Regions from separate parts of the Aneurinibacillus uraniidurans genome, predicted to be linked through region 1. Evidence: riboswitches for the same ligand, from Rfam matches in the RefSeq annotation. Region 1 holds a riboswitch; each other region holds the start of a gene.
The links. Region 1 has a riboswitch for S-adenosylmethionine ahead of cobA (uroporphyrinogen-III C-methyltransferase). Riboswitches for the same ligand answer to the same signal wherever they lie in the genome.
Positions count from the first base shown of each region.

Region 2: linked by a shared signal. The riboswitch ahead of PO771_RS11585 (methionine ABC transporter ATP-binding protein) and the one ahead of cobA (uroporphyrinogen-III C-methyltransferase) in region 1 are both predicted to bind S-adenosylmethionine.
Region 3: linked by a shared signal. The riboswitch ahead of PO771_RS03130 (sugar ABC transporter substrate-binding protein) and the one ahead of cobA (uroporphyrinogen-III C-methyltransferase) in region 1 are both predicted to bind S-adenosylmethionine.
Region 4: linked by a shared signal. The riboswitch ahead of PO771_RS11285 (alpha/beta hydrolase) and the one ahead of cobA (uroporphyrinogen-III C-methyltransferase) in region 1 are both predicted to bind S-adenosylmethionine.

Region 1 covers NZ_CP116902.1:3,295,082-3,300,489, forward strand. The annotation lists gene PO771_RS16475 (nitrite/sulfite reductase) at 1-534, opposite strand, end outside; gene cobA (uroporphyrinogen-III C-methyltransferase) at 552-1,394, opposite strand; SAM riboswitch class I at 1,508-1,615, opposite strand; gene gabT (4-aminobutyrate--2-oxoglutarate transaminase) at 1,845-3,200, shown strand; gene PO771_RS16490 (aldehyde dehydrogenase family protein) at 3,228-4,664, shown strand; gene PO771_RS16495 (sigma-54 interaction domain-containing protein) at 4,715-5,408, shown strand, end outside.
Region 2 covers NZ_CP116902.1:2,322,733-2,328,140, reverse strand. The annotation lists gene PO771_RS11610 (tetraprenyl-beta-curcumene synthase family protein) at 1-240, shown strand, start outside; partial or broken gene PO771_RS19455 (hypothetical protein) at 248-337, opposite strand; gene PO771_RS11605 (class I SAM-dependent methyltransferase) at 317-1,102, shown strand; gene miaA (tRNA (adenosine(37)-N6)-dimethylallyltransferase MiaA) at 1,102-2,061, shown strand; gene hfq (RNA chaperone Hfq) at 2,100-2,339, shown strand; gene PO771_RS11590 (polysaccharide deacetylase family protein) at 2,494-3,285, shown strand; SAM riboswitch class I at 3,340-3,455, shown strand; gene PO771_RS11585 (methionine ABC transporter ATP-binding protein) at 3,534-4,556, shown strand; gene PO771_RS11580 (methionine ABC transporter permease) at 4,549-5,232, shown strand; gene PO771_RS11575 (pyridoxal phosphate-dependent aminotransferase) at 5,354-5,408, shown strand, end outside.
Region 3 covers NZ_CP116902.1:605,629-611,036, reverse strand. The annotation lists gene PO771_RS03140 (ABC transporter permease) at 1-866, opposite strand, end outside; gene PO771_RS03135 (sugar ABC transporter ATP-binding protein) at 863-2,371, opposite strand; gene PO771_RS03130 (sugar ABC transporter substrate-binding protein) at 2,450-3,511, opposite strand; SAM riboswitch class I at 3,601-3,709, opposite strand; SAM riboswitch class I at 4,217-4,323, shown strand; gene mtnK (S-methyl-5-thioribose kinase) at 4,395-5,408, shown strand, end outside.
Region 4 covers NZ_CP116902.1:2,259,401-2,264,808, forward strand. The annotation lists gene lexA (transcriptional repressor LexA) at 1-494, shown strand, start outside; gene PO771_RS11280 (DUF456 domain-containing protein) at 565-1,053, opposite strand; SAM riboswitch class I at 1,238-1,341, shown strand; gene PO771_RS11285 (alpha/beta hydrolase) at 1,416-2,243, shown strand; gene PO771_RS11290 (trimeric intracellular cation channel family protein) at 2,794-3,411, opposite strand; gene sstT (serine/threonine transporter SstT) at 3,596-4,834, opposite strand.

The DNA.
Region 1 (5,408 bases):
ATTCGAGAAATCACGATTCCCAAGGAATGTATCACTCAACTGCTGTACAAGCGTTGTTGTATCAATCAACTCATACGGATCGATTCCTGCCAGCGGATTGCCGACAATCGTCCGCGGACAGTCTCCACATGCTTCAAAGGAAGACAACCCAACCGCCGCCAGTCGGTCAAAAATGTCCGGTAACTGCTCTACTGTCAGCCAGTGAAACTGGATCGCCTGCCGCGTTGTGATATCAACGAGATCACGTCCATAATCACGGGCAATGCCTGCAAGCGTACGCGCCTGCTCCGCAGACAAAATGCCAGATGGAATTCGGACCCGCATCATGAAGTACCCATCGCTTTTTGGCTTCTGCTGATAAACCCCTGCCCATTTAAACAAATCCATGTCTTCTGCTGGAATGGAGTCAAATCCATTTTTGGAAAAGTTGTTTCGGATATCCTCAATAATATCCAAGCCATCTTTTTGAAGCTTCACAAGTTCCATCTTGTTCAGCTTCTCCTTATTCGCTTCCCATACTGGTGTGTATCCCATCGTCATCTCCCTTTCTTCTATTGAATATGTGCCGAGCCAGCTGCGGCTGCGACTTGCGGCAGGCGGCGTATCAGCCCCTGCCCGCTACTACTATTGCGAACGATGTGCTGCTTCGATTCGAACCAAGCCAACTTCTCACGTAGTTTGACTACATCACCCACGATAATAATGGCCGGGGATGTAAAGCCCGTGCGCTTCACATCATCCACAATGGTCGCAAGCGTGCCAACGAGCGTATCCTGCTGATCGATATATGTCCCCCAGCGAACCAGTGCCACGGGGGTATCATCCCTACGGCCATGAAACACCAATGCGTTTACAATCTCCGGCAGATTCCCTACTCCCATATAAAAAACGAGCGTATCAACCGCTGTCGCCAGCTTTTCCCACTCAATCGTTGGCGACTTTCCTGCTTTTGCATGACCGGTGACGATAGCAAACGATGAGCCATGCTCCCGATGTGTCACCGGAATACCTGCATATGCCGGAGCAGCAATGCCTGCTGTCACACCCGGAACAACTTCAAACGAAATGTTTGCTTCTACACAAGCTTCCGCCTCTTCTCCCCCTCGCCCGAATACGAACGGATCTCCTCCCTTCAGTCGTACGACTTGTCGGCCTGCTTGTGCATAACGCACCAGTTCCTGATTGATCTGCTCCTGCGGCATACTGTGATTGCCTGATAATTTTCCACAGTACACAAGCTCGGCTCCGTCCCGTGCATATGTCAGCAGATGAGGATGGACGAGTCGGTCATATACAATCACATCTGCCTCTCTAATCAACTCTGCACCTCGTACCGTGATTAACTTTGGATCTCCAGGGCCAGCTCCTACCAGATATACTTTTCCTTTCCGCATCTGTCTCCCTCAATTCTTCAAGTATTTTTATGAGATTAATCAGCTTATAACGTACAAAAAGCCCTTCCTCGTAAGAGAAGAAGGGCGTAATCACCATAATGGCGTTCCCTTCTTCCTCATCTTCAAGCGTACGCTACTGGAATTGGCACCGTTCAAACCACTGCGGTTTAATGGTTGCCGAGGCATCATCGGGCCAGTCCCTCTGCCTCTCTGGATAAGAAAGAAGAATTCGTATTCGTTTAGTTGGTTTTATAATTGAATCTGATTATATACGCACTTTTTAGAAACATCAAGACTTTTATTTAATTCATAATTGATAATATTTAAGTCATATTAGACTTAAAATCTGCGTTTTTTGCGTGAAAACTCTTTGTTTTTCTTCTTTTTTAAGTTTGGCATCATTATTGCATAGTTTTATATTGCAATTACACATATAGGAGGTCCTTACCCATGTCTTATAAATTTGCCAATGTAAAAACACCAGTGCCAGGCCCAAAAGCACAAGAGCTTCTCAACCGTCGCCTACAGTACGTTCCAAAAGGCGTTAGCTATGGCATTCCTACATTTGTAGAACGCGCGGAAGGCGCACTCCTTACTGACGTAGACGGCAACACATTCATCGATTTCGCAGGCGCAATCGGTACAATTAACGTTGGTCACTGTGCACCAGAGGTAGTTGAAGCCCTGCATGATCAAGTTGATAAATACATTCACACAGGCTTCAACGTAATGATGTACGAACCATACATCGAACTCGCAGAACGCCTGGCAAAACTTGCACCAGGAGATCATGACAAACAAGTTATGTTCCTTAACAGTGGCGCAGAAGCAGTAGAAAACGCGGTTAAAATCGCTCGTAAATATACAAAACGCCCGGCTGTTATCGTATTCTCACGCGGTTTCCACGGTCGTACACTGCTGACCATGTCCATGACAAGCAAAGTAAAACCGTACAAATACGAATTCGGTCCGTTCGCATCTGAAATCTATAAAGCACCATACCACTACTCCTACCGTCGTCCAGAAGGCATGACAGAGGAAGATTATGACACATACATCCTCGACGAATTCAAAACATTCCTGAAAGGCGACGTTGCACCAGAAATGGTTGCAGCCGTTGTAATGGAGCCTGTACAAGGTGAAGGCGGCTTCGTCGTTCCATCTAAAAAATTCGTACAAGGCGTAGCAAAAATTTGTAAAGAGCACGGCATGTTATTCGTAGCCGATGAAATTCAAACTGGCTTCTGCCGTACAGGTAAAACATTCGCGATTGATCATTTCGATGTTGTACCAGATCTGATGACGATCTCTAAATCATTAGGTGCAGGTCTACCAATCAGTGGTGTTATCGGTCGCAAAGAAATCATGGACGCAGCAAACCCAGGCGAACTCGGCGGCACATACGCAGGAAGCCCACTCGGTTGCCGCGCAGCACTGGCTGTACTTGATATGATTGAAAAGCACGACTTGAATGCACGTTCTAACGCAGTTGGCGCTAAAGTTATGGATCGCTTCAACCGTCTTGCTGAGAAATACGATATAATTGGAGATGTGCGTGGCCTCGGCTCGATGTGTGCCATTGAATTTGTTACGGACCGTGCAACACGCGAACCAAACAAAGACGTTGTCACTCATCTCGTTGCTGAAGCTAACAAACGTGGACTTATTACATTAAACGCTGGTCTGTTTGGCAATGTGCTTCGCGTATTAATGCCAATCGTGATCACAGATGAGCAGCTCGAAGAAGGTCTCGATATCATCGAAGAATCACTCGAAGCCGCTGTGTCCGCGCTACAAACTCGCTAATCGATCAGACGAAAAGGAGCCTAAATCATGACTCAAAACGTAGAAAAGAAACACCTGTATCTTGCAGGCCAAAAGCAAGAAGCCTCTTCCTACAAACAGCTCCGCTCCCCACATACTGGGGAGGTCGTTGCTGACGTGGCCGTTGGAACGCGCGCGGACATGAAAAAAGCGATCGACCATGCAGCAGAAGCAGCAAAAGTAATGGCAAAAATGCCGGCTCACCGTCGCGCTGCCATTCTTCAGGAAGTATCCCGTCTGCTCGCTGAGCGCAAAGAAGAAGCTGCACGCATTCTTTGTCTGGAAGCCGCAAAACCTATTACTGTTGCACGTGGTGAAATTGCTCGTACAATCGAAACGTATCAGTTTGCAGCAGACGAAGCACGCCGCCTGCATGGCGAAACCATTCCACTTGATGCATCTGCTATGGGGGAAAATCGTGTAGCGTATACCGTTCGTGAACCACTTGGTATCGTCGGTGCGATTACACCATTTAACTTCCCGTTCAATCTGGTTGCACATAAGCTTGGACCTGCATTCGCAGCCGGTAACGTTGTTGTTTTAAAACCAGCCGATCAAACTCCGCTGTCTTCTTACTTCATCGCGGATTTGTTTGAAGAGGCAGGTCTGCCAGCAGGTGCTCTCCAGGTCATTCCTGGACCAGGTAGCGAAGTAGGCGATGAGCTGACAATTGACCCACGTGTGAAGCTCGTTACGTTCACAGGCAGTCCAGAAGTCGGTACACTAATTCGCCAAAAAGCGGGCCTAAAACGCGTTGTGCTTGAGCTCGGTTCGAACTCCGGTCTCATTATCGACGAAGGCTATGATATCGATCGCATTGTGAAACGTACTGTAACAGGTGCCTTTACATTCATGGGACAGGTGTGTATTTCCCTGCAGCGCATCTACGTACATCGTTCACTGTATGATGGCTTTGTCGAAAAGTTCGTAGCGGAAACAAACAACCTTCGCATCGGCGACCCGCTTGATGAGAGCACAGACATCTCTGCACTGATCTCACAACGCGACGTAGACCGGATTGCTGAATGGGTAGAGGAAGCTAAAAAACTTGGCGCACGCGTGCTAACAGGCGGTACAGAAGGCAACATCGTGAAGCCAACCACTATCGTCGATGTTCCACCTCATGCTAAAGTAAGCTGCCAGGAAACTTTTGCACCGGTTGTTGTCATCAGCCCATATGATGAGCTAGATGAAGCAATCGATGCAGTGAACGATTCCCGTTTCGGATTGCAAGCTGGCTTCTATACGAATGATATCGAACGTGCTTTCTATGCATCGGATCGTCTTGAAGTAGGCGGCGTAATGATTAACGACTTCCCTACTTTCCGCGTTGACCAAATGCCATATGGCGGTGTAAAAGAAAGTGGAATGGGACGCGAAGGCATTAAATATGCAACAGAAGAAATGACCGAAATGAAGCTGATCTGCTTTAACCGCAACCGCTAATCGCGAAGCGCTTGTCAATGACGGCGCCCTGCACATAAAGGAGACGTCTCATGACAACAAAGTTTGACCCTGCACCATTTCTTGACCAATTCGCTCTAGGATTTTGTCACCTTAACCAGGATGTCCTTCAGTACAATGATCGGATCAAGGAATGGTATCTGATGAATGGCTGGACGGTGGATACGCTTGCCGGGCATATCCATCGCCGTCTGGCACATGGTGATACGCAGTTTGCACTGGATGGATATCTCTGGGAAGGGCGAGTTTCTGCTGAAACTCACACTTCTGTATGGGTCGTATTTCCACATGAAGCAAAAATCTTACATGAATCAGAAGAATACGCACATTTATATGCTGAGTTACAAAGCGTATTCGATGCTTCGTATGACGAGATTTTCGTAACGGATGGTGCAGGCTACACTGTTCGGGTTAACAGTGCGTGCGAACGTAATTATGGACTTACGGCCGAGGATATTATTGGCCGACATGTAAACGAACTTGTCGCGGACGGTATTTTTTCACGCTCTGCAACCCTTGATGTTATCAAGAAACGAGAGCGTATTAACCTCATTCAAGAGACCCAGAACGGACGGAAATTGCTGGTTACCGCAACGCCGGTATTTTCATCAGACGGTGAAGTCATTCGTGTCGTTAGTAACTCGCGTGACATTACCGAGCTTTTGCACCTGCGTGAACAGCTAGACCAGCTGCAAGAGAGGGTCGAAAGTTACGAGGAAGCACTAC
Region 2 (5,408 bases), 970 kb from region 1:
GTGGAGCAGGCACAGCAGCATGTCGAGGTGCTGCCAGATGCGAAATTTCATCGGATGATTATCGATGGTCTTCTTGGTCTGTATTTATCCGATGGCAAAGTGCGCCGTCAGCCGATGGTGCGCACGGTTGCCCACTGGATGATCCGTTCAGGCTCACTTCCGGCGAAGTTTTTCTTCCTGAATGGACGCGGCTATCGAGGCAGCAAAGCGATCTTACAGGCCCCACCAGCGGGCAAGTAGTACAGGTTTCCTCACCAGGTAAAATGCGGTATGATAGATACGATGCAAAACTGGGAAAAGGAACGAGTGATTCGCAATGATTGTAACAACACCGCACGAAGCGGGTGCGGCAGTAATTGCACAGGCGCAAGAGCTGGCACGGAAATGGGACGTGCCGTTCGTGGAACGCCGTAAGCAGCCGCTCTCTCGTCTATATGTACATAGCCCGGATGTGCTTGTGGTAACAGAAGCAGGGTTCAAAGCGCACCGTCAAGGAGAAGCGCGACCGCTGTTCTTTCATCCGGGAATGGCAATGCTTCGTATAAAACGCTTGCGTAGCGGCGATACTGATGCCATGGTTCAGGCGTTTGCCCTGATGCCGGGAGATGAGGTGCTTGATTGTACGCTTGGTCTCGCAGGAGATGCGATTGTTGCCTCGTACGCGGTAGGCGCTTCTGGACGTGTGGTGGGTCTAGAGTCGAGAAGCCTGCTGGCTCGTGTCATGACGGATGGACTGATCCGATACGAAAGCGGAATTCAGGAATTAGATGAGGCGATGCGCCGGATTGAAGTGCGGAATGAGCAGCATTTGACTTTTCTTGCACAATGTGAAGATAATAGTTTTGATATTGTATACTTTGATCCGATGTTTTTTGTGCCCATTGAGGCATCGGAGAGCATCTCTCCCCTGCGACCGTTCGCAGATCACACGCCGCTTACCGAGGAAGCGGTGGCGGAAGCGATGCGGGTGGCGCGTCGTCGCGTTGTGATGAAAAACCACAGTCGGAGCCCGGATTTTGCACGGCTTGGATTTACCCGCATTCCGAAGGCAGTAGAGCGTACCTTTACATATGGCATCATCGATACAGGAGGTGATGCGTGATGACAACAAATAGCAGGCAGCGTGTTCTGGCGATTGTCGGCCCCACATCCGTTGGCAAGACGGCGCTCAGCTTAGAGCTTGCGGCTAGACATGATGGAGAGATCATCTCCGGCGACTCGATGCAGTTCTACCGTGGGATGGATATCGGGACTGCCAAGGCGACTGCAGAAGAACGAATGCGTGTGCCCCATCATATGATCGACATTTGCCGCCCTGATGAAGAATTTACAGTTGCGGATTTCCAACGACGAACGACGGAATTAATCGCACAGTTGAACGAAAACAGGAAGCTGCCGATGCTTGTAGGCGGTACTGGCCTGTACGTGCAGTCGGTGTTGTACGAGTATCAGTTCTCGCAAGCAGGGCAAGATGATGCGTATCGTGCTGAGCTCGAACAGTTTGTCGATGTACATGGACGAGAGGCGCTTCATGCTAGGCTTGCGAAGATTGATCCGGTGACAGCTGCCAGACTGCATCCAAATGATGTGAAACGCGTAATTCGTGCGCTTGAGATTCACCATTTGACTGGGCGGTCGATGGCGGAACATCAGGAGCGGAGCGAGCGGTCGCCATATGATCTTCTGATGATTGGCTTAACAATGGATCGAGCTCTTCTGTATGAGCGTATTAACCTGCGGGTTGATATGATGATAGAGCAGGGGCTGATAGAGGAAGTAGCCGGACTGCTTGAGCAGGGGTATGATGCCTCCTTGCGCTCTATGCAGGCGCTAGGATACAAAGAAATTATCGCCTATCTTCAGGGACATATGACACGCGAGGCGGCGATTGAACTTGTGAAGAAGCGGACGCGCAACTTTGCGAAGCGTCAGCTGACATGGTTCCGGGCGATGAAGGATATCGTCTGGTTTGATCTTACACCGGGTACAGACCTTGCGGGGACTTATGAAGCAATTTATAAGTTAACGGAAGGAAAGTTCGGACAAGCGCCGAATATATAAACCTTAATCTTAAAGATAAAAATAGGAGGGTACTTAACATGGCCAATACAATTAATATTCAGGATACGTTTCTTAATCATCTGCGGAAGGAAAACGTGCCTGTTACGATTTACCTCGTGAATGGGTTTCAACTACGTGGTCTGATTAAAGCGTTTGATAATTTTACAGTTGTGATTGATACGGAAGGTAAGCAGCAGCTTGTATACAAGCATGCGATCTCGACATTCCTCCCGCAGCGCCCGGTATCCCTGATGCCGGACAATGCGACTAACAACTAACGTATGGCCACATCGAGCCGGACAGCTACATTGCTGTTCGGTTTTTTTCTGTTTTATCTGCTGACGTTGCTTGTAAAACAGGGTAAGATAAAGGTCGGTAGCAAAGAGAAGCTACTAGAGAAGATAGAAAAAAGCGACAGGAGATATAGGGAACATGAAAAAGGTAACAGCAGTCGTTCTATTCGTGCTGCTCATGTGTGTGACGCTGTATCATGTATCTGGAGAAACAAAACCAAAACTGCCGGATACGGGCGTTGTGGTACTCGGGTATCATCATCTGCTGCGGGACGAAGAAAATAAGAAGTTTCGCGACAATCCATCTGTATTATCGGTGGCAGCGTTCGAGCGCCAGATGTCGTTCTTGCATGAAGCAGGCTATCATACAGCTACCCTTCCGCAGCTGCAGGAATATGTAGAAGGAAAAATAAAGTTGCCGCACCGGACGGTCGTGCTGACATTTGATGATGGGTATCGCAGCAACTATCGGTACGCGTACCCGATCTTGAAAAAGTACGGATATACCGCCACGATATTTGCTATTGGCGATGCGATTCAAGATCGTAACTCTGGCTTTCATCCAGATGAACTTGATTATATTAGCCGGGATGATATGCCAAAATATGTGGACGTCTTCGACATTCAATCGCACACGTATGCCATGCATAATAAAACATTGTGGATTAGCAACATGATTATGAAACCGAAGGCTGCGGTGCTTGCCGATCTGCTAAAATCGAAAGAGATGTTTCATGCTCGTTATTTCGCCTATCCGTATGGCTCGTATACAGCGGAAACCGTTAAGATGGTCAAACAGGCAGGATATGAACTGGCATTTACGACGAAATATGGGAAAGTGCAGCCTGGTGATCCACCGCTCATGCTCAAGCGCATTCTTGTTCATCCAGGTATAACTGATCAGCAGTTTAAAGCAATTTTTTCTGATTGACACGATTGTTCTGACATGATACATTCATATCTGTTGATTTATAACTTAATATGAAGCTTATCAAGAGAGGTGGAGGGACTGGCCCGATGAAACCCGGCAGCGGCGGCATCATGCTATAAGCTGTGCCAATTCCAGCGGAGCGGCTTTACGCGTACTCTGAGAGATAAGAGAGTTAAACATCCCCCTCTTTTGTCTGCACAAAAGAGGTTTTTTGTTTTATATATAAATTATAATGAGGAGGACCTTCGTTGATTTCCATTCGCAATGTAGTTAAAACATACGGCAGTGGCGACACGGCTGTTCATGCGATTAAAAACGCTACGATTGAAATTGAGAAAGGCGAGATTTTTGGAGTAATCGGCTTTAGTGGTGCCGGAAAAAGCTCGCTGATCCGTTGTGTTAATTTGCTTGAACGCCCGACATCCGGTTCGGTTATTATTAACGGGACGGATCTGACAAAACTATCACAAGATCAGCTGCGCCAGGCCCGCCGCAAGATCGGCATGATTTTTCAGCATTTTAACTTACTATCCTCTAGCACCGTGTTTGAGAATGTAGCAGCACCGCTTCGTCTGACGAAAACACCAAAAGCAGACGTTCAGAAAAAAGTAAACGAGCTGCTCGAACTTGTTGGTCTAGCGCATCGTGCGCAAGCGTATCCATCCCAGTTATCTGGTGGTCAGAAGCAGCGTGTGGCGATTGCGCGTGCGCTTGCGAACGATCCGGAAATTTTGCTGTGCGATGAGGCAACCTCTGCCCTCGATCCGCAAACAACAGAGTCCATTCTTGACCTTTTGCTTGATATTAATAAGAAATACGACTTGACGATCATGCTCATTACGCATGAGATGCATGTTGTGAAGAAGATTTGTGATCGGGTAGCGGTTATGGAAGAAGGAAACGTGGTCGAGATGGGGACCGTTCTCGAACTATTCTCTCGTCCACAGCAGCAGACGACCAAAAACTTTATTCGTAATATTTTTGATGATCAGCTTCCGGAAGGTTTTCTGGATCGAGTACAGCATGTGCCTGGGAGCCGTCTTGTGCGTCTAACGTTTATTGGCGAAAGCACCGGGCATCCGGTATTAGCTGAGTTGACAGAGAAGTTTCAATTGAAGCCGAATATTTTGTTTGGCCACATTACCCAAATTAAGGACACGCCATTCGGCTATCTCGTCATTGCCATTAATGGGGATAGTGCGGTGCTTGATAACGCAGTAGAGTATGTGAAGCAGCAAGGAATTGGAGCGGAGGTGATTGAGCATGTTTAATGGAATGGACCCACAGTGGGATTTGTATCTTCCCGCGCTGCAGGACACGTTATACATGGTCGGCCTGTCGGTGTTTTTTGCTACACTCATCGGGATCCCGCTCGGCGTGCTGCTTGTGATCACACGCCCTGGCCACATTATGGAACAGCGTGTCGTGTACCAGATTGTTAGTACGATTATTAATATTATTCGTTCCGTGCCATTCATTATTCTGCTGTTTGCAATCATTCCGTTTACGAAGTTTGTAACAGGTTTATTTATGACAGAAGGAACGTTTATCTTTAAAGAAGGGGCGATCGTGCCGCTTGTTGTGTATGCAGCGCCTTATATCGCGCGTCTGATGGAGTCTGCTCTCTTAGAAGTAGATGCGGGCATCATTGAAGCGTTTCAGGCGATGGGAGCAACACGCCGTCAGATTATCTTTAAAGTAATGTTGAAAGAAGCACGTCCATCTTTAGTGCTTGCGATTACGATTGCATTGATTGGATTGATTGATGCTACGGCGATGGCAGGCGGACTGATTAGTGCAGGCGGACTTGGAAACGTAGCATATACGTACGGATTCCAACGCTGGGATACGCTGGTCATGGTCATCACGGTTGTTATTTTGATCGTCATGGTACAGTGTTTGCAAATGATCGGGAACTTCATTGCCCGCTCGATGCGTAAAGATTAACGTGTGTATACAGGCGGCATGTGCGGAGAAAGTAAGGGGCTTTCTTCGCCAGATCGCCTTTTGTTTTCGAATATGTTTTCGTAATTTTCCACCAGTTTCGGATAGTAAGGAGAGAAGAGACATGAGTTTTATACCTTCGGACGCGATGAACCGACTGCCGACACAGTTTTTTGCCG
Region 3 (5,408 bases), 1.2 Mb from region 1:
AGCCCAATCAACACTGCTCCAAAAAACGTTCCGATCACATTCGGCTTCCCCGCTCCCAATACAGAAAATCCAACGAATGCTGCTGCCACCGATTCCATTAAAAGTGGAGATCCGGCATCAATCTGACCGGAACCAACTCGTGCCGTAAACAAAATGCCTCCGAGTGCAGCAAACACACCGGACAACACATACGCTGCAAGTCGCACTTTATTAACCGAAATCCCACTCAGGCGTGCCGCTTCCTGATTGCCCCCGGTAATATAGAGCACACGACCCGCACGTGTATACGTCAGAAATACGTGTACAGTGAAAACCGCGATCAGCATGATCACAACTGGCACGGGAACACCTACAATTTTTCCCTGGCCAATCCAGAGAAAAGATTGACTCAGCACACCTGGTGCAACCGAGCCATCCGGCAATGGCATATTGTTATAGATCGAGAAGCCCTGGCTGTATGTTTTATGCAAGCCTGCAATGATATACAGCATGCCCAATGTCGCTAACAGATCCGGAATACGGATTTTCACGATGAGGAAAGCATTGATCAGTCCGACGAGTGCACCTAATGCGAGCGGAATCAGAATAACCAGTATGAGCGGTAGCTGATACCATACCATTAATGATGCCGTAACCATTGTAACGAGCGACACCGTTGAACCAACTGATAGATCGAATCCATCCACAATGAGCGAGAACGTGACACCAATCGCTACCAGTGTTGTAATGGAAATCGAGCGTAAAATATCAGTCAAGTTGTCATACGTAAGAAAATTCGGGTTAACGATGCTAAAAAACACAAGCACCGCCACAATAACAAGAATAGCCCCATACTTATACGAAAAATCCAGTACTTTATTCATCAGTCCGTTCCTCCACTTGCATACAGTAAAATCGTCTCTGGTGTAACGTCTTGCCCCACTAGCTCTTTGACAATGCGTCCATCACACATAACGAGCACGCGATCTGAGATGCCAACAATCTCTGCGATTTCACAGGAGAAGTACACAATCCCTTTTCCCGCCTGTGCGAGCTTGCCAATCAGGTTGAAAATATCACGTTTGGCCCCAATATCGACTCCTTTAGTCGGCTCATCGAACAAAAACACATCGGCATCTGTCGCCAGCCATTTACCAATCACGACTTTTTGCTGGTTGCCACCGCTTAAAAATCCCACGGTTTCTTCTTCATGCGGCGTTTTAATTCCAAGGTCAGTAATCATCGCCTGGGCATGTGCTTTTTCCCGACTTCGCTGAACGAATCCGCTTCGACTAAACGCTTTAAGCACGGGTAGCGTGAGATTCGTCCGTACACTCTCCGTTACAAGAATGCCTTCTTTGCGTCGCTCTTCTGGTACGAGCACGATACCGGCTTTTACTGCATCCGCCGGTTCGCGCAGGCGCACGGCATTGCCGCGCAACAAAATCTCTCCTCCATCCGCTGCATCTGCACCGAATAAGAGACGGGATAATTCTGTTTTACCGGCACCCACTAATCCGACAACCCCCACAATTTCGCCGCTTCGCACCGTAAAATCTACTCCGCGTACCCTGGTACCTCGACGCAGTTCTCGCACATCAAGTAACGTCTCACCAATGACCGTCTTCACTTTTGGGTATTCTTCGGTAAAGGATGCACCGAGCATCGCTTCGACAATTTCTGGAATGTCAATATCCGTTTTTGCCTTCGTCCAAATATGGCAGCCATCGCGCATAACGGTAACGGTGTCACATATCTGCATAATTTCTGGAAGACGGTGTGAGATGAAAATACAAGCAACATCCTCGTCTTTCAATTGATTCATAATCCGGAACAGACGCTCTGCCTCCTCAATGCTTAAAGGGGCTGTTGGCTCGTCGAAAATCACGCATTTCGCCTGTTGTGACACCGCTCGAGCAATAAGGACAATCTGTTTCTCCGAAAGCGTTAACTCCTCCACCTTCTTACGCACCGGAATCTCGTAGCCAATCCTACGTAAAATGTCGTCCGCCTCTTTATACATGGAGCCCCAGTTCAGAAAACGACGTCTGCCACGTTCTGGTCCTCGGTCGAGTAAAATATTTTCCGCCACGGTCAGTGATGGAACGAGCGCTGTATCTACTTCCTGATACACACAGTGGATGCCCTGTGCCTTAGCATCTGCCGGGCTGCTAATTGATAGCGTCTGTCCATCGAGTTCAATCATCCCGCCATCTGTCTGATACGCGCCGGAAAGTATTTTCATCAGTGTACTTTTTCCTGCTCCATTTGCGCCGAGCAGCGCATGAATGTGACCAGCCTGTACGGTCAGGCTAACGCCCTGAAGTGCTGGCACGCCGGAAAACGATTTTGTAATGTCTGTCATGATAAGACGTGCTGCCTGCTGTGCCATCTTGTCTCCCCCTTGCTGGTTCTCGGATAAGGAATGTGCCCCACCTGCTTGATAAAAGTAGGCAGGGCCTCCCCTAGCTTATTTTTTCATCCAGTCTGCTATGCCTTGCGTGCTGTTGCCCCACGCTTTGATATGCTGACTCAGTTGATCGGTTGTTACTTTTTCTTTCGGAAGTTCTTCACGATTAACTACTACCGGGTTTAGCACCACATTATCCGGTGTTTTATCGCCATGAATTTTTTGTGCCGCATATCGCACTTGTACACGTCCGATGTCTTTCGGGTCTACCGCTGCTGATGTTACCCATGGACCATTCGGATTTTGGATCATCTGTAGATCTTCGTCGCTCATGTCGATGCCGTATACTTTAATGTCCGTACGTCCAGCTTGCTCGATCGCACGAGTTGCACCTTTTGCGAATTCATCCCACGCTGCCCATACTGCGGTGATCTCACCTTTGTTCGGGTATTTTTTCAGAATCGCTTCCATCTGTGCCTGTGTATCCAGTGCTGTGTTTTGTGTTGCCGCACCGAATGTGGCTACTTCTTTGATACCAGGGTTGCTAGCCATAAATTCTTTGTAAGCAGCCTGACGACGTTCCATCGGTGCGTAGCCCGCTACCCAGATTTTTACGATGTTAGCTTTGCCACCTGCATCTTTTGCGAGTTTATCCAGCGTTAATTTTGTCAGTTGCTTATCGTCTTGCTGCAGAACCGTTACGCCCGGAGCTTTAACGTCGGCATCGAATACGACAACCGGAATGTGTTTGGCAACAGCATTTTGTACCCCATTTAGCAGAGCGGCAGGTGTACCGTGGTCAATCAAAATCGCATCAAACTTCTGGTTAATGGCTGCATCCAGATTAGAAGACATACGTCCAAGATCGTTATCCGCTGCAAACACCGTTACCTGTCCGCCGAATTTTTCAGCTTCTGTTTTGACCCCACTAATGTACTGAGAAGAAAAGGTACCGAGATTTTGCTGCATAACAAGCGCGATCCGCTTTCCTGCAAGTGGCCCTGTTGCGGCTTCTTTCTTTTCACCTGTTCCGCCAGCCGGTTGTTGGCCGCATCCTGCTGCGAACGCTGCCAGTAGCGTAATCAGCAGAACGGCAATGAGTTGTTTTGTCTTTGTTACCATGCTCATACTCCCCTTTTTACTTGTGATAAATATAAAAGGCCTCTCTTTGGTACACAAAGAGAGGCCCCCACTTATAAAGCATCGGTAGCCTCTCATCTCCCAGGATTACTCCTGCAGGAATTAGCACCTTGCCTGTGCGAACACAGGCAGGTTGCCGGGCATCATCGGGCCAGTCCCTCCGCCTTCTCTCGATGAGAGTCAAAATCGAATTGCGTATGTGATTTGTTGGAACTAATCATAGCGCCTACCAAATTATTCTGTCAACAAGTTTTTTCACAAACTTTTAAAGCAGTGCTTGGAATTCTTGAGCCTGTATAAAGTGTGGCGGCGGGTATGGGAGAAGGAATGAGCAACGCGTAAAAGCGTTCATTGCTCATTCCTTCTCCCATACCGGCATAGCTTTATATAACTCAAAACCAAGCACATCTCTTGATCTTCTAGCTTTTTATTCTTTCACAAAGTAAAACGCAGAGAGAAAAAGTTTCGTTGGTAGAGGGGATGGCAAAAGAGAACGAACCCGTCCTTTTGTTTTCCCTACCCAGCTTTTTCTCCAGTAGAGCGAATCAGGATGGCAACCCCAGCGTTTATCCCCTCTGAGTTTTTACCATCCCCTCCGCCACCACCAAGCTTTTTTACTCTCACTTTTTTCACTCTCGCGTATTTTCACTCTTGACAAATAATTCGTACGACTGTTACATTTGGATTGACTTATCACGAGATGGTCGAGGGACGGGCCCGATGACACCCGGCAACCTGCTGCATGAACAGTAAGGTGCCAACTCCCGCAGAACAACGGTTCTGAAAGATAAGGATGCACACACATGTACACGTCCCTCTTTCTAACCAAGAGGGGCGTTTTTTGTTTAGAGAGGAGATTGAACTTATGTCCACATACCGTATGCTTACTGAACAAGAAGCAGTAGAATACGCGCGCAACATCCCCGGCTTGTTCCCAGCCGATGCAAAGCTTACAAGCCGTGAAATTGGGGATGGAAACCTAAACTTCGTATTCCATATCCAGGATGAGGTTTCAAACAAAAGCATTATTTTCAAGCAGGCTCTTCCGTATGCACGTGTCGTCGGAGAATCGTGGCCGCTCACACTTGACCGTGCCCGTATCGAAAGCGAAGCATTAATTCTCCAAGATGAGCTATGTCCTGGTTTCGTGCCGAAAGTGTACCACTATGACATCGAAATGGCCCTTACCGTAATGGAAGATTTGTCTGCATACGAAATTATGCGCAAAGGGCTTGTTGCTCGCAAGTATTATCGGAATTTTGCAAATCATATTGGTACTTTTCTGGCGCGCACCTTGTTCCTAACGTCTGATCTGGCATTGCATCCGTACGAGAAGAAACAACGTGTTGTCTCCTTCTCTAATCCTGAATTATGCAAAATTACGGAAGACCTCGTGTTTACCGATCCGTATTACGATGCAGCAACGAACAGCTTCAATCCGCTTATTCGTGAACAAGCAGAAGCACTCTGGCATGATGACGCATTGAAACTGGAAGTCGCAAAGCTGAAAGAAGGCTTTCTCACGCGCACGCAGGCACTGCTGCATGGTGATCTGCATACAGGAAGCATCATGGTAACAGAAGAAGACACGAAAGTTATCGACCCGGAGTTTGCCTACTACGGTCCAATGGGCTTCGATATCGGTGCAGTCATTGCTAACCTGCTGCTGAACTATGTGGCACAGGAAGGTCATGCCACTAATGTGCAGGAACGTGAATCATACCAGGCGTATCTGCTTGATACGATTACAGACATATGGACTACATTTGAAGCAGAATTCCGTACACTGTGGGCCGAAAAAGCGATCGAATCAAGTGCCGCTGTCCCAAGCTATGTGGATGATTATGTGCGTCGACTTCTGCAAGATACACTTGGTTAT
Region 4 (5,408 bases), 1.0 Mb from region 1:
ACGGTCATCTCGCTCGCCTGGAGAAAAAAGGGCTGATTCGTCGCGATCCGACTAAGCCGCGTGCCATTGAGATTCTAGATGGTGAAAGAGGAGATCTTGAACCAATAGGGATTAAGACTGTCACCGTCCCAGTCCTGGGCAAAGTCACAGCAGGTCTGCCTATTACCGCTGTAGAAAATGTAGAAGAGCATTTTGTTCTACCGGAGAACATGGTAGGAGCGGATACTGTCTATATGCTGCGCATTCAAGGCGAAAGCATGATAGACGCCGGAATTCTCGATGGCGATTACGTAATCGTCCGTCAGCAGCAGGTTGCCAATAATGGAGATATTGTTGTGGCGATGACCGAGGAAGACGAAGCAACTGTGAAGCGCTTCTTTAAAGAAAAAAATCACATCCGCCTTCAACCAGAGAATCAATCCATGGAACCAATTTTACTTCCAGCTGTAACGATTCTTGGCAAAGTTATCGGCGTATACCGCAACATTCACTAAGCCATACAAGAAGAAAGAAGACCCGCTGACTTTTAGTAGCCAGTGGGTCTTCTTTCTTCTTATATACGCGTTATAACACAACGATCAGGAACCAGATAATCATAACCAGTTGAATGATAATTTTTGCAACGGTGCTGCTTAAAAATCCGAGTACCGTTCCAGTCGCAATTCGCATTGCCAAGGCCCCTTTTCCTCGTACCACCTCAAGGCCCCAGACCGCAAGAAACGGACCAACCAAAATCGCAAATGGCCCCAGAAAAGCCCCGAGAAGCAGCGGTCCAGCCAATAGGCCGACCGTAGCCACGATCATGGACCATTTATCTCCCCCATACTTTTTCAGAAAATACGCGTTCGATAGCAAATCTGCCCCGATCAATAAAGCTGTCAGTACGGTCATCGGAACCCAGAACGTCCACGTTAACGGTACATGACCGAGCGCAAATTTGTATGTTAAAAATCCAATCCACACAAGCAGTGCATCAGGAATGATCGGGATTATAACACCCGCCAGGCTTAACAAAAATAACACGCCGATTCCTGTCCAAATTATCGCATCCACAGCCATCCCTCCTTTTTTTATCTTATCATGTTTTTATTTGGTATATGTTTATGTACGCAGTATTTTAGTACAATTAATTCATAGTATATAAATAAGAATTGTTTATATTAATCCTTGACGCCCGATTCCGCTTTTATATATACTAATCATAACGATATCGGTTGAACTTTATATGGTGATCCATTTCTTATCAAGAGCGGCGGAGGGAATAGGCCCGATGAAGCCCGGCAACCAGCAATTCTGCAAGGTGCCACATCCTACAGAACGAGTGGTTCTGACAGATGAGGAAGCGGACTTTTGCATTCACTTGTCCCTTTTCTCCGTACAGAATAGGGATTTTTTTATTTCAGGAGGCGACAATTATGGAACGAGTCATTCACATTTCCTACGATAAAATTGAATTAGCGGCCACTGTTCATTATCCAGCGCCCCACACACGCTGCGACCCGAATAAACGCTGGCCCGCGATTATTATTTGTCACGGATTCGTCGGTAGCCGAATCGGTCAGAACAGACTGTTCGTAGAGGCTGCACGTCGATTTGCTGAAGAAGGCTATTTCGTGCTCCGGTTTGATTATGCCGGATGTGGGGAAAGCGGCGGGAAATATGGCGACAATACAATGGAATCATTCATTGCCCAAACACGCCACGTACTCGACTATGTACGAAGTATCGATTGTGTCGACGCCTCGCGCATTACCTTGCTTGGACACAGTCTGGGCGGTGCCGTTGCTCGTCTGACAGCTAATCGCGATTCGCGCGTATCTTCTTTAATTTTATGGGCGCCAGTTGCACATCCATTTTATGATATTGTCCGCATTGTCGGCCGTGATGCATATGAAGAAGCCGAACAAACAGGCACGACGGATCATCTCGGATATGCCCTCCGCCCTGCATTTTTTCATTCACTTGCTCATGTGCAGCCATTAGCTGATACGGCGTCTGTATTTTATGGAGATGTATTTGTCGCACACGGCACAAATGATACAGACATTCCGTGCGATTATTGCGGCTTGTATCGTGAATCGCTGCGGCGACGCGCGGCTGGACGGTGTGACACAAAGCTAATTGACGGAGCGGACCATGTCTTCGCCTCTCTTGCTGGACGACGCGAATTATTCTCAGCTACTTCCGACTGGCTTGCGCAAGTTGAAGCGCAAAAAAGTGAATGGAGCGACTGGACGATCTAGCCTCTTTTTGTAGAATCAACAAGGGTTGGTGAGAGGGAGTAGGAGAAGGAAGGAGCTCTCGCTTCGGTACACTTGCACGGAAGTGGGGACTGTCCGCTCCGGGAGACCGACGAACGTGCCCGCAAAGAAAGGACTACGATGTTGATTCATCGAAGAATTGCGGGCAAAGGCTCGTTCGCCGCTCTCCCTCCGCTGTGTAGGCGCATACAGGCGCTCTTTCTCCTTCCTTCTCCCACTCCCCGCACAACGTTTTGATTTACAAAAAACTCTCTTCGCCAGAATGGATTTGCTCGGGTAGCCACTGTCTTTTCGAAAGCCTGCTTCCTTTATTTTTTACCTGCATAGCAAAGCTCAGCTTCTTGATATTGCTTGATGATGTTTCCCCAAAGTATGCTAGGAGCGGACAGCCCCTACTTCGTAGCGAAGTGACGAGGCCCTACCCGATCCCGGCTCCTCCACCACACTTTGGCGAAACCCTCCACCAAGAAAAACAAGGCTGTCCCGTTCGCCATCTTCTGACTTTCGGGACAGCCTATTTCTTATGACGATATTAGATCAAACCTTTCTGCAAACCACGGCGCGGCAAGCGCCATTTATAGAAAACAGACAACATACGCAGAACCGTAATGAGCGCACACAGCCCATACAACTGTATCGGATTGGAATGGGAAATGATCCCCGTTCCGATGAGAAGTCCGGCAAGAATCGCCCACAATGCATAAATCTCATCGCGCAGCACCATCGGCCTACGTCCAGCCAGCACATCGCGAATCATACCGCCACCGATTCCGGTCATAACGGCCGCTACCATAACCGCACTTAGCGGACGACCCAACTGTGTTGCATACAACGCCCCCTGTACGGCAAACGCTGCCAGTCCAATTGCATCCAGCAGCTGTTCCCAGCGCTTCCAATATCGAATTAGCGCAACCGGCAGGCAGAAACAAATTGCCATCGCAATGGTCGCCGTCCACAGAAGGGGTCCCTGCTCCCATAAGGTCGGAACCGGAATGCCGATAAAAATATTGCGCAGCACTCCACCGCCAAACGCCGTGGCCATTCCAAGGACGAATACGCCATATATATCATATTCCTCCTCCATGGCTACGACTGCACCACTCAATGCGAACGCAATTGTCCCAATCACGTTCAGGATATCCCATGTCATGACTGCTCCCCCTGTATTTCTTGTGTTGTTTTATCTTTTTACAGCGTATCAAGAATCTGAAAAAAAAGAAAGAGAAGTTCATCCGCTTCTCATGTAGTGATTAATCATCCAGATAATAAAAAACTACACCTCCAATTGTTAGTCGCTTCTAACAATTAGGGTGTAGTTCAATCAGATTTCTTCTTTATGCTACTTTGTTGATATTTATTTCTTTTCCTTCTTTACGCCGCTCTTTAAATTCAGCTGTTGCTGTGAAAAGTACGTCTGTAGATGAGTTAAGCGCTGTTTCACAAGAGTCTTGTAAAACACCGATGATAAAGCCTACTCCAACTACCTGCATAGCAACATCAGCTGGGATTCCAAATAAGCTGCATGCTAGAGGAATCAGTAACAAAGATCCACCAGCAACCCCTGAAGCACCACAAGCACATATAGCTGATAGTACGCTGAGGATGATGGCTGTAGGAATGTCCACCTGAATACCAAGTGTATGAACCGCCGCAAGTGTCAAAACAGAAATTGTAACAGCGGCACCACCCATATTAATGGTTGCACCTAATGGAATGGATACGGAATAACTATCCTTATCCAAACCCAGATTTTCACATAATTTCATATTTACAGGAATATTTGCAGCTGAGCTGCGTGTAAAGAATGCTGTAATACCGCTTTCCTTTAAGCACTTAAAAACAAGCGGGAACGGGTTTTTACGTATAGCTACGAACACAATGATTGGATTGACAACAAGCGCTACGAAGAACATACAACCAATCAAAACAGCAAGTAATCTCCCATAGCCTAGTAACGACTCAATTCCATTTTTAGTAATAGACTCAAATACTAGACCCATGATTCCTAATGGTGCAAACTTAATCACCCATGTAACCATTTTGGATACAGCATCTGAAAAATTAGAAATCATCGTTTTTGTCGTATCAGAAGCATTTCGTAAAGCCAAACCAAGGAGTACCGCCCAAGCTAAAATACCGATATAGTTCGCATTATAAATGGCCTTAACTGGGTTATCAACAACGTTTAGCAGTAATGTTTTGAGAACCTCTACAACACCATCAGGAGCCGTCACACCCTCAGCACCCTTTGCAAGTGTTAAGCTTACAGGAAAAATAAAACTCATAATAACGGCGATTAATCCAGCTAAAAAGGTTCCTAAAAGATATAGGAAGATAATGGACTTCATATTCGTTTGGTGTCCACTCTTATGTTGAGCGATGGCTGACATAACCAAGAAGAGTACCAACACAGGTGCGATTGCTTTCAAAGCACCTACAAATAAAGTGCCTAAAATTACAATAGGTTTTGCTGTTCCGGGGATCGTTACAGCCAGGATAATACCAATAATCAAACCTACAATTATTTGTTTTACCAGGCCCAATTGACCCCACTTTTTCAGTATACTTTTCATCGATGTTCCCCCACTACTTTAAGATAAAACTGTAATATTGCTACTATCGAGCTATCCATTTCTCATAACCCTGCGATAGAGTTACGTCTATTACAAATAGATCGTTCGAATATATAGGTGACTTTTATTAGATATGTACCAACCTTACTCCTAGGGTTTGGCTTTGATTTTCTCCTTTGGTTCTCTTTTATAGTCTCTCCAAAGGTTCATCTAATAGAGGCCAGCCTCATCATATTCCACCCCATAAAGACAACTGTCTTTATGACAAATATTATTATAATGATTTTTTCGATATATTACAACATTATTATATTTATCGATAAAGTTTTAAGTATTAAAATATTCACATAAATCATGAAGAGAAAACAATATGTATCGATAATCTCTTCGCGAGCGATTACTATTTCAAAAGAATTTATAGCTTTCAAAAACAAGGGGTTCTATGGATTTATGTACATATACATGAGACCTGCCTTCATAACTAAAAGAAAAAGCAGTGCTTTACTTACTCAAAAACACTACCCGTTTTCTTACTCAAACTTATTTTATGATAAAACCTTTACCACATTAAATG